2 regions of the Kitasatospora sp. NPDC057542 genome follow, and region 1 is predicted to be linked to the other one. Evidence: riboswitches for the same ligand, from Rfam matches in the RefSeq annotation. Region 1 holds a riboswitch; the other holds the start of a gene.
What was found. Region 1 has a riboswitch for S-adenosylmethionine ahead of ACFU7Y_RS19135 (aminotransferase class V-fold PLP-dependent enzyme). Riboswitches for the same ligand answer to the same signal wherever they lie in the genome.

Region 1 (5,719 bases):
CCGCTCGTCCACCGAGTGGGCGATGGACCGGATCATGAGCGGCGAGGCGTCCCCGGTGCAGGTGGCCGGGTTCATGATCGCGCTGCGGGCCAAGGGCGAGTCGGTCGAGGAGATCGCCGGTCTGGTCGACGCAATGTACGCGCACGCCGAGCCGCTGGAGATCCCCGGCCCGGCGGTGGACATCGTCGGCACCGGCGGGGACCGGGCGAAGACCGTCAACATCTCCACCATGTCGGCGATCGTCGCGGCGGCCGCCGGCGCCAAGGTGGTCAAGCACGGCAACCGGTCGGCCTCCTCCGCCAGCGGCTCCTCGGACGTGCTGGAGAAGCTCGGGGTGGCGCTGGACCTCTCCTCCCGGCGGGTCGCCGAGGTGGCCGAGGAAGTCGGGCTCACCTTCTGCTTTGCGGCGAAGTTCCACCCCTCGATGCGGCACGCGGCCACCGCGCGGCGCGACCTCGGGGTGCCGACCGCCTTCAACATCCTCGGCCCGCTGACCAACCCGGCCAAGGTCACCGCGCACGCCATCGGCTGCTTCGACACCCGGCTGTCCGGGCTGATCGCCGGGGTGCTGGCCCGGCGGGGCGCGACGGCGCTGGTCTTCCGCGGTGACGACGGGCTGGACGAGCTGACCATCACCACCACCTCGCAGGTCTGGCTGGTGCGCGACGGAGTGGTCACCGAGACCACCTTCGACCCGCGGGACGTCGGCATCGAGCTGGTCGGCATCGAGGCGCTGCGCGGGGCGGACGCCTCGTACAACGCCGAGGTCGCGCGGCGGCTGCTGGCGGGGGAGCACGGGCCGGTGCGGGACGCCGTCCTGCTGAACACGGCGGCGGCGCTGGTCGCGCTGGACCTGGGCGACGCACCGCTGACCGAGCAGCTGGCGGCCGGCATGGAGCGGGCCGCGAAGGCGATCGACTCCGGCGCCGCACAGGACCTGCTGCGGCGCTGGTCGGAGGCCACCAGCCGGATCTGAGACGGCCGTTGGGGAGCCCGTGCCGGTACGCCGGCACGGGCTCTTCGCGCGCTGTCCGGATGCTGGATGCCCGTTTGACCACCCGCTGGACGCGGCCTAGAGTCTTCGCCAGGTCATGAGCGACAGCGTCAAGCCCCAGCTGGCTGTCCGGCAACCCTCCGTCCGTGGCGGGGTGCCCTGGGTGAGGACCGGGTCGCCACGGCAAACCGTCCGTGCGACAAGCGCGGACGCCCGACGACTGGCACTCCCGGGGTCCCTACACCCCTGAAGGAGTGCATCCTCATGTCCCTCTCCACCGAAATCTGCGCCCCGCTCGCCGTCCTCGGCGCCGACGTCGAGGTCCCGCTCGCCAGCGGTGAGAGGGTCGGCTACGCGGCGCTCGACTACGCGGCCAGCTCGCCGGCGCTCCAGCGGGTGTGGGACGACGTCGCCGCCTACGCGCCGTACTACGGCAGCGTCCACCGCGGCGCCGGGTACCTCTCGCAGCTGTCCACCGACCTGTTCGAGCAGAGCCGCCGCACCGTCGGCGAGTTCCTCGACCTGCGCGAGGGCGATCAGGTGGTCTTCACCCGGGCCACCACCGACTCGCTCAACCTGCTGGCCGCCGCCGTTCCGGCCGGCACCCGGGTGTTCGCCTTCGAGACCGAGCACCACGCCTCGCTGCTGCCCTGGGCGCACGCCGGACTGGACGTGACCTACCTGCGGGCGCCGCGCTCGCGGGCCGAGGCGGTGGCCGCGCTGGACGCCGCGCTCGCCGAGGCGCCCGAGGGCCCCAAGCTGCTCTGCGTCACCGGCGCTTCCAACGTGACCGGCGAGCTGTGGCCGGTCGCCGAGCTCACCGAGACCGCCCACCGGCACGGCGCCCGGGTGGTGCTGGACGCCGCCCAGCTGGCGCCGCACCACCGGGTCTCGGTGCGCGAGCTGGGCGTCGACTGGATCGCCTTCTCCGGCCACAAGATCTACGCGCCGTTCGGCGCCGGGGTGCTGGCCGGCCGGGCGGACTGGCTGGACGCGGCCGAGCCGTACCTCGCCGGCGGCGGGGCGACCCGTACGGTGGCCCGGGAGACCGACGGCTCGGTGGCCGTGCAGTGGCACACCGGCCCGGCCCGGCACGAGGCCGGCTCGCCGAACGTCATCGGCGCCTATGCGATCGCCTCGGCCTGCCGGGCGCTGACCGAGGCCGGCTTCGACGCGCTGGAGGCCCGCGAGCAGCAGCTGATCGCCCGCCTGACGGCCGGGCTGGCCGAGATCCCACAGGTCAAGGTGCTGAACCTGTTCGGCGCGGACTCCACGCGGGTGGGCGTGCTGTCCTTCGTCGTCCGGGGCTGGAACAGCTCGCACTTCTCGGCCGCGCTGTCCGCCGAGTACGGCATCGGGGTGCGCGACGGCCTGTTCTGCGCCCACCCGCTGGTGCGCACGCTGCTCGGGGACGAGGCCCCGGCCGTCGAATCGGCGTGCGGCGCTCCCGATCCCTCGCTGCCGGGCGAGCGCAGCCTGAACGCGATCCGGGTGAGCTTCGGCGCCGGGACGCCGGACGAGCACGTGGACCGCTTCCTGACCGCCGTCCGGGAGCTGGTCACGGACGGCGCGGCCTGGAGCTACCGCAACGAGGGCGGGCGCTGCGTCGCGACCGCGCAGATCGACCGGGGTCGGCGCGAGGGCTGATCGCTACTCGTCCAGGCCGAGGGCGAAGGCGGCTTCCAGGTCGTGCTGGGAGTAGGTGCGGAAGGCGATCTGGGTCTCGGTGTGGGCCACACCCGGGACCTTGTTGAGCCGGCCCGGGATGACCTCGGCCAGGTCGTCGTGCCGGCGCACCCGCACCATCGCCACCAGGTTGTAGCCCCCGGTCACCGAATAGACCTCGCTCACGCCCTCGATGGCAGCGATGGACTCGGCGATCTCCGGGATGCGGTCGACACTGGTCTTGATCAGGACGATGGCGGTGATCACAGTTCGGGCTCCTTTGTGGGGTGCCGCCAGCGTATCGGGCGTCGGCCCGGTCGTCGCGGGGGGTGGCGGACCACGGTGCAGACGTAGAGGAACCCGGCCGAGAAGCCGATCACGTGGACCAGGTACGCCACCCCCGGGCCGGCCGAGTGCATCGACCACCACTGCAGGGCGAACCAGAGGCCGAGCACCAGCCAGGAGGGGAAGCGCAGCGGCAGGAAGAGCAGCAGCGGGACGAGGGTGGTCACCCGGGCCCGGGGGTGGAGGCGCAGGTAGGCGCCGAGGGCGGCGGAGATCGCCCCGGAGGCGCCGATGAGCACCCGGGTGGAGTTCGGCGAGTGTGCCTCGGCGAGCGCGAAGCCGTACGTGGTCAGGCTGCCGGCGGCCAGGTAGAAGACGGCGTACCGGGCCCGGCCCAGCCGCCGTTCGACGGTGGGGCCGAAGACCTGGAGGAAGAGCAGGTTCCCCAGCAGGTGCAGCCAGCCGGCGTGCAGGAAGAGCCCGGTGAGGACGGACAGGGCCGGGTGCTTGCCCGGAGTCGGGGCGGTCGGGCAGCCGGGGGCCGGGTCGGGGGCCTCGGCGAGCTGTCCGGCGGTCAGCGCCCGTCCGGCCAGCACCTCGGCCGGGATGGCGCCCCAGCGCTGCTCGTACCGCTGCTCCGCGCAGAGCCGGGTCTGGCCGGTGCCGTACAGCGGGTTGAGCCCGGCGGCCGGGCCGAGCAGGAAGACCAGGGTGTTGAGCGCGATCAAGGCGTAGCTGACCACCGGGACGGTCGCCGCCGGGCGGCCGCCCGGGGCGGCGGTGTGGTCGGGGGCCGCGAGCGCCATGTGGCCAAGCATCCCTCCGGGCGCCGCAGGTGACACGGCGGTTTACGGCAGGTGGACTAGCTCGGTTGTTCGGGCAACCGGTGGTCGCGATGGTTGCCCCAGGCAATAGGCTGGGGGCGGGCATTCCCGCCTCCCGCCGCCGACGCCGGGGCTCCGGGGGGAGCGCCTAGCCCACGCAGGGACCACCCGAGAGGACCCCCGATGACCGTCCCCGCCCTGACTGCCGAGACGCGCTGGCGCTGCACCCTGTGCGGCAACCTCACCCGCTTCGACGTGACCCGTACCGCGCGGGTCACCGAGTTCCTCCACTTCGACCTGGCCGGCGAGTCCAAGGTCGAGGAGACCGAGGTGCTGAGCGAGACCGTCGAGTCGGTGCGCTGCCGCTGGTGCAACGCGGTGGACCAGGTCGAGCTGGTGGCCCGGCCGGGCGCCGAGGGGCCGCAGGACCCCGCCGAGCAGGGCTGATCCCCGCCGGTGCGACGGGTGGGTGCGCGGCGCACCCGCCCGTGCCGCACGGGACAATACAGAAACAAGACGCACGGAGCGTGACGACAGGGGCGGCAGCGGCCGTGCCCGCTGGACCAGGATCGGAGCCGAGGACGTGGTGGACGCAGCGAAGGAGCCCGGCGAAGCCCAGGGGCTTCAGCCCGCTGCGGCCGAGGCCTCGGCCGAGGCGGCGGGGGCGGCGAACGACTCCTGCGAGCCCGCGGCGGAGCCCGTCGTCGAGAAGCTCGACCGGCCGCTGCCCGAGGGCGTGCGCCGACGCGTGGTCGGGCTGGCCTCGGACGCGCTCGGCGGGCTGCCGTCGACCGAGCTCCCGCAGGGCCTGCGCCAGTACGTCAAGTTCACCCCGGCGCGACGGGCCAAGTACGCGGCCACCGCGCTGGCGGCGGCGCTGGAGGCGGAGCCCGCCTTCCGGGTACGGATAGCGGAGCGGCTGCGCCTGGGGCAGCCGGACCTGGTGAAGTCGCTGGAGTCGGGCACCGTCCCGGGCGCGGCCGATCCGATGGACATCGCGGCCGCCGCCTACCTGGTGCGTTCGCCGGGCTGGAGCCGGCTGGTGGCCGAGGTCGGCGAGGAGGCCGAGCGGGCCGGCGCCGAGGACGCGGCCGCGGAGGCGGCCCGGTTGATGGAGAAGCTGCAGGCCGAGCTGGCCGAGGTGCGGGCCTCCGCGCGGGCGGACATGGACCGGCAGCGGGCCGAGTCCGACGGGGTCCGCAAGGAGGCGGAGTCGCTGCGCAAGAAGGTGCGGTCACTGGAGAGCGACACCCGCCGGGCGCAGGCCGAGACCCGCCGGGTGGCCGGCGAGCTGGAGGCCGTGAAGGCGCAGGCCGCGGCCGAGCGCGGCGCGGCCGAGATCGAGGCGCGCAGGCTCAGGCACCGGGTCTCCGAACTGGAGAACGCGGTCGAGCAGGGCCGCCGGTCGGCCCGCGAGGGGCGCAGTGTCGAGGACATGCGGCTGCGGCTGCTGCTGGACGCCGTGCTGCAGTCGGCCCAGGGACTCCAGCGGGAGCTGGCGCTGCCGGTCTCCCAGATCCGCCCGGCGGACCTGGTGGAGGCGGTGGTGCCGGGGGCGGCCTCCCCGCACGACGTGGCCCGGCGCGGGCTGGCCGAGGACGATCCGGCGCTGTTGGACCAGCTGCTGGCGATTCCTCAGGTGCACCTGGTGGTGGACGGCTACAACGTGACCAAGACCGGCTATCCGACGCTGCCGCTGGAGCAGCAGCGGATCCGGCTGCTGGGCGGGCTGGCGATGCTGGCCCAGCGCACCCAGGCGGAGGTCACCTGTGTGTTCGACGGGCAGGACCTGGACGTCCCGGTGATCATGGCGCCGCCGCGCGGGGTCCGGGTGCGGTTCAGCCGGACCGGGGAGACGGCCGACGAGCTGATCCGCCGCCTGGTGCGGGCCGAACCGCAGGGCCGCCCGGTGGTGGTGGTGTCCACCGACCGGGAGGTCGCGGAGGGCGTG
Region 2 (5,719 bases), on a different contig from region 1:
CGGCGCCGTCCTTCACCTCGGTCGCCAGGCCCTCGGCGAAACGCACGTCGTCGTCGTTCACGTAGACGTTCACGAAGCGGCGCAGCTTGCCGGTGTCGTCCAGGATGCGGGCCGAGATGCCCGCGTGGTTCTTCTCCAGGTCGGCGATGACCTCGGCCAGGGTGGCACCCTCGGCGGTCACCTCGGCGGCGCCGCCGGTGTAGGTGCGCAGGATGGTGGGGATGCGGACGTTGGCGCTCATGACTCTCCTTGCGGGGGCGGGGCCTGTCGGGGCGGGGTGGTTCAGACGGACGCGAGGCCGGCGTCGCGGAACGAGTCCAGCGTCGGGCGGATGACGGCGGTCATCCCGGCGTCGGAGACGGCGTCCAGGGTCTTCAGGCCGTCGCCGGTGTTGATCGCGACGGTCTCCTTGGCCGGGTCCAGCTGCCCGGTCTCGACCAGCTTCTTCAGCACGCCGACGGTCACCCCGCCCGCGGTCTCGGCGAAGACGCCCTCGGTCCGCGCCAGCAGCCGGATCGCCGCCACGACCTCGGCGTCCGTGACGTCCTCCACCGCGCCACCGGTCCGGCGGGCGATGTCCAGCACGTACGGGCCGTCGGCCGGGTTGCCGATCGCCAGCGACTTGGCGATGGTGTCCGGCTTGACCGGCTTGATCACGTCCCGGCCGGCCTTGAACGCGGCCGACACCGGCGAGCAGCCCTCGGCCTGGGCGCCGAAGATCCGGTACGGCCGGTCCTCGACCAGACCGAGCTTGATCAGCTCCTGGAGACCCTTGTCGATCTTCGTCAGCTGCGAGCCCGAGGCGATCGGGACCACGATCTGCTCCGGCAGCCGCCAGCCGAGCTGCTCGCAGATCTCGTACGCCAGCGTCTTGGAACCCTCGCCGTAGTACGGCCGCAGGTTCACGTTGACGAAGCCCCAGCCCTCGCCGGCCGGGTCGCCGATCAGCTCCGAGCAGAAGCGGTTCACGTCGTCGTAGTTGCCCTCGATGCCGACCAGCTCGCCGCCGTACACCCCGGCCATGACGACCTTGCCCTGCTCCAGGTCGTGCGGGATGAACACGCAGGACCGGAACCCGGCCCGGGCCGCCGCCGCCCCCACCGCGCCGGCCAGGTTGCCGGTCGAGGAGCAGGACAGCGTGGTGTACCCGAACGCCCGGGCCGCCTCGATCGCGCACGCGACCACCCGGTCCTTGAACGAGTGCGTCGGGTTGCCGGAGTCGTCCTTGATGTGCAGCTGGGCGGTGAAACCGAGCTCCCGGCCCAGGTTGTCCGCCTTGACCAGCGGGGTCCACCCCGGGTTCAGGTTGGGCTTCGACGCCACGTCGGCCGGAACCGGCAGCAGCGGCGCGTAGCGCCAGATGGACGCCGGACCGGCCTCGATCCGCTTGCGCAGCTCCTCGGCACCCTCGCTGCCGAACTCGTAGGCGATCTCCAGCGGGCCGAAGCACTCCAGGCAGGCGAAGCTGGGGCCGAGCGGGAAGCGGGTGCCGCACTCCCGACAGGACAGCGCGGCGGCGGGGCCGAGGTCGACGGAAACGGGTGCGGCGCCGGAAGGGGTCGTCTCAGTGATAGCCATGACGGCGAGGCCTCTCTCCTCATCTTCCCCGTGGCGCGGTCGCGACACGGGCCGGAATTGGCACCTGTCCCGCCGGGGCCTGTCGACGACAGCCGCGCGAGAAGGTTGCCGGGACGTCAACGGGCCGTTCCCTCAGTCCCTCTGGATGAGCTTGTGAAATTGTGGTGGTGCTCAACGGCGACCCCGGCGTGCAAAGGTCCGACCGCTGTACGAAGACTGTATCCGAAGGCGTCAAACCCGAACGGGACCGTCCGCCACGCGAGATGACCCGTCCCACCCCACCCCGCCGAGGAGACCTCCGTGCCCGCCGAACCGACTCCCGAGCTCCTCCCGCAGGTGGCGTCCTGGCTGCGCCGCCGCTCCTGGAGCGCGGCCGACCGGCCGGTCGACACCCTCCTCGCGGCCAAGGAACGCACCGGCCGCACCGTCAGCGTGGTCCTGCCCGCCCTGGACGAGGAGGCCACCGTCGGCGACATCGTCCGCACCATCCGCCGCGAGCTGATGGAACGCCTCCCGCTCGTCGACGAACTCGTCGTCGTGGACTCCGGCTCCACCGACGCCACCGCCGCCGTCGCCGCCGAGGCCGGCGCCCGGGTCGAGCACCGCGACGCCATCCTGCCCCGGCTGCCCGCCGTGCCCGGCAAGGGCGAGGTGCTCTGGCGCTCGCTGCTGGTCACCCGCGGTGACATCGTCTGCTTCATCGACGCCGACCTGCGCGAGTTCGACCCCGCCTTCGTCTCCGGCATCGTCGGCCCGCTGCTGACCGACGACTCCATCCAGCTGGTCAAGGCCATGTACGACCGCCCGCTGGAGTCGGAGGGCGCCGTCCTGCCCGCCGGCGGCGGCCGGGTCACCGAACTCGTCGCCCGCCCCCTGCTCAACCTCCACTGGCCGGAACTCGCCGGCTTCGTCCAGCCCCTCGGCGGCGAGTACGCGGCCCGCCGCTCACTGCTCGAACGGCTGCCCTTCCCCACCGGCTACGGCGTCGAACTCGGACTGCTGGTCGACGCGTTGGAGCTGGTCGGCCTGGACGCCCTCGCCCAGGTGGACGTCGGCGTCCGGCACCACCGCCACCAGGACGGCCAGGCCCTCGGCCGGATGGCCGCCACCATCTACCGGACCGCCCTGGAACGCCTCGACCGCACCCACCGCCTCAAGGCCTCGGCCGACCTCGTCCACCCCCACCTCACCCAGTTCACCCGCAGCCCCGGAACCCTCTCCCGGCCTTCGGCCGGAGAGACCCCCATCTTCACCCCCCGCACCTACGAGATCACCTCCCTGGAACGCCCCCCGATGCACACCGTCCCCGAATACGCGAAGCGCCGCACCGACGGGTGACACACCCGTGCAGTGCGGCCGCTGCGGTTTGCCGGACTATCCGACTGTGGGTTTGCGATGTCGACCAACCGGCAACATCCCAACCGTGACTCCTCCCCCTCCCGACGAGGAGGCTTCCCACTCGATCCCTGCGGAGCCTCAAGGCGGCCAGGCCCTGGCCGTCGCCTGTCGCAGGGCCCCGACTGTACGGCTGTCCCGTCGCGCTCCGCTCCGTCGCGCGCCCGGATCACCCCCCACCGGGTGATCCGGCAGCCCGAGAAGAGGAACCCCCATGGCCGATTCATCGACCAACCGTTCGAGCGCGACCGGCACCGCCCCCGTCCTGGTTGCCTCCAACCGGGGACCGGTGTCCTTCAGCACCGCCGACGACGGCACGCTGACCCTGCGCCGCGGCGGCGGCGGTCTGGTCTCCGGCCTCTCCGCCGTCGAGGACCCGAACGCCGTCTGGGTCTGCGCCGCCCTCAACGACTCCGACCGCAGGGCCGCCGCCGGGGCGCCCCACGGCCGCCTGGACCTGGCCGGACACGCGGTCGGCGGCCAGGCCGTACGGATGCTGGACATAGACCCGCAGACCTTCGCCCGCGCCTACAACGGCGTCGCCAACTCCACCCTCTGGTTCGTCCACCACCTGCTCTACGCGACCCCCACCGCGCCCGCCTTCGACGCCGGCTTCCGCACCGAGTGGGCCGCCTACCAGGCCTACAACGAGGCCTTCGCCCAAGCCCTGGCCGCCGAAGCCGCCCCGAACGCCGCCGTCCTCATCCAGGACTACCACCTCTCCCTGGCCCCGGCCCTGCTCCGCGAAGCCCGTCCCGACCTGCGGATCGGCCACTTCTCGCACACCCCCTGGGCCCCGCCCGAGTACTACCGGCTGCTGCCCGACGACGTCGCCCGGGCCGTCCTCACCGGCATCCTGGGCGCCGACCGGGCCGGTTTCCTGACCCACCGCTGGGCCCGCGCCTTCGCCGCCTGCTGCGAAGACCTCCTCAAGGCGACCGTCGACTACGACGCGCTCACCGTCACCTTCGACGGCCGCACCACCCTCCCCCGGCCTTCGGCCGGGGGGACCCCCGTTCGGCGAACCACACGCCTCGGCGTCCACGCCCTCGGCGCCGACGCCGACTTCCTGCGCGAGCGCGCCCACCGCCCCGACGTCGACGAACGCCTCGCCGCCCTCCGCGAGGCCGTCGGCGACCGCCGCACCATCGTCCGGGTCGACCGCACCGAGCTGAGCAAGAACATCGTCCGCGGCCTCCAGGCCTACCGGCACCTGCTCCGCACCCGCCCCGAGTGGCACGACCGGGTGGTGCACATCGCCTTCGCCTACCCTTCCCGCACCGACCTGGCCGAGTACCGGAACTACACCGCGGCCGTCCAGGACCTCGCGGCCGCCATCAACGGCGAGTTCGCCACCCCCAGCTGGCAGCCGCTGATCCTGCACGTCGACGACGACTTCCCGCGTTCCCTCGCCGCCTACCGGCTGGCCGACGTCGCCCTGGTCAACCCCATCCGCGACGGCATGAACCTGGTCGCCAAGGAGGTCCCCGTGGTCTCCGACCACGGCTGCGCACTCGTCCTCTCCCGCGAGGCCGGCGCCCACGCCGAGCTCAAGGACGACGCCCTCACCGTCAACCCCTACGACGTCATCGCCACCGCCGACGCCCTGCACGCCGGCCTCACCATGAGCCCGGAGGAGCGCGCCGACCACACCAAGCGCCTGGCCGCGGCGGCCACCGCGCTCCCCCCGCAGCAGTGGTTCCTGGACCAGCTCAACGCGCTGTGAGCGCCTCCCCCAAGGCCCCCAGCAGCTCCACCACACCCTCCGGCCCGGCGACCACCAGGTCCGCCCGGTCGGCCAGGTCCCGCACCGGCGCGTCCCCCACCGCGCCGGCGCACACCAGCACCCCGGCCACGCCCTCGCCGCGCAGCTTCTCCACCGCGACGAAGGCCGCCACATCCCCCAGATCGTCCCCCGCGTAGAGCACCGAACGAGCCCCCCGCTCCCGCAGGAACCCGGTCAGCGCCGCCCCCTTGTCCACCCCCGGCGGCCGCAGCTCCAGCACCAGCCGCCCGGGCTCCACCACCAACCCGTGCTCGGCCGCCAGTTCCCCCACCGGCGCCCGCAGCAGCTCCAACGTCTCCTCCGGCGCCGCCGTCCGCCGGGTGTGCACGGCCACCGACCGCCCCTTGTCCTCCACCCACGTCCCCTCGGGCGCCCCCACCCGCTCCAGCACCCCCGGCAACACCGCCCGCACGCGGGCGACGCCCGGATGCACCTCCGGCGCCGAAAGCTCCCCGTCCTCCCACCGCTCGGCCCCGTAGTGCCCCAGCACCACCACCCCCGGCAGCCCCGCGAACCCCCCGTACTCCACCGCCAACCCGGCCGGCCGGCCCGTCACCACCACCACGGCCCCCACCACCGGCGCCAGCCGCCGCAACGCGCCCACCACCCCCGGATGCGCCCGCGCCTGCCCCGGATCCGCCACGATCGGCGCCAACGTCCCGTCGAAGTCCAACCCGATCACGGCATCCCCGGGCGTCGCCAGGATGGCCCGCACCCCGTCCCGCCCCGCCTCGGTCCCCGGCACGAACATCTCTTCAAAGCCCATACCGAAGCCCCTACCCCGGAGCGTCCCCCTCCGCACCCGCCACCCCCGCAGCCGCCCCCGACACCCGTCCTCCCGAGAGCCCCCCGGTCAACGAGCCGCCCGCCGAGCCTCCCGCACGCGCCGCAACCGATTCACCAGAACCGGCGCATGCGCCAACGCCTCCTCCCGGTCCAGCAAGGCGTTCAGCACCTGGT

Region 2: linked by a shared signal. The riboswitch ahead of thrC (threonine synthase) and the one ahead of ACFU7Y_RS19135 (aminotransferase class V-fold PLP-dependent enzyme) in region 1 are both predicted to bind S-adenosylmethionine.

Annotation. Positions count from the first base shown of each region.
Region 1 is NZ_JBHVFE010000137.1:8,194-13,912, reverse strand. It holds gene trpD (anthranilate phosphoribosyltransferase) at 1-976, shown strand, start outside; SAM riboswitch class IV at 1,088-1,206, shown strand; gene ACFU7Y_RS19135 (aminotransferase class V-fold PLP-dependent enzyme) at 1,259-2,641, shown strand; gene ACFU7Y_RS19130 (Lrp/AsnC family transcriptional regulator) at 2,645-2,926, opposite strand; gene ACFU7Y_RS19125 (rhomboid family intramembrane serine protease) at 2,923-3,750, opposite strand; gene ACFU7Y_RS19120 (hypothetical protein) at 3,952-4,215, shown strand; gene ACFU7Y_RS19115 (NYN domain-containing protein) at 4,493-5,719, shown strand, end outside.
Region 2 is NZ_JBHVFE010000182.1:95-5,813, forward strand. It holds gene ACFU7Y_RS22580 (MoaD/ThiS family protein) at 1-241, opposite strand, end outside; gene thrC (threonine synthase) at 283-1,578, opposite strand; SAM riboswitch class I at 1,595-1,730, opposite strand; gene ACFU7Y_RS22590 (glucosyl-3-phosphoglycerate synthase) at 1,879-2,916, shown strand; gene ACFU7Y_RS22595 (trehalose-6-phosphate synthase) at 3,188-4,699, shown strand; gene otsB (trehalose-phosphatase) at 4,686-5,525, opposite strand; gene ACFU7Y_RS22605 (DUF3263 domain-containing protein) at 5,613-5,719, opposite strand, start outside.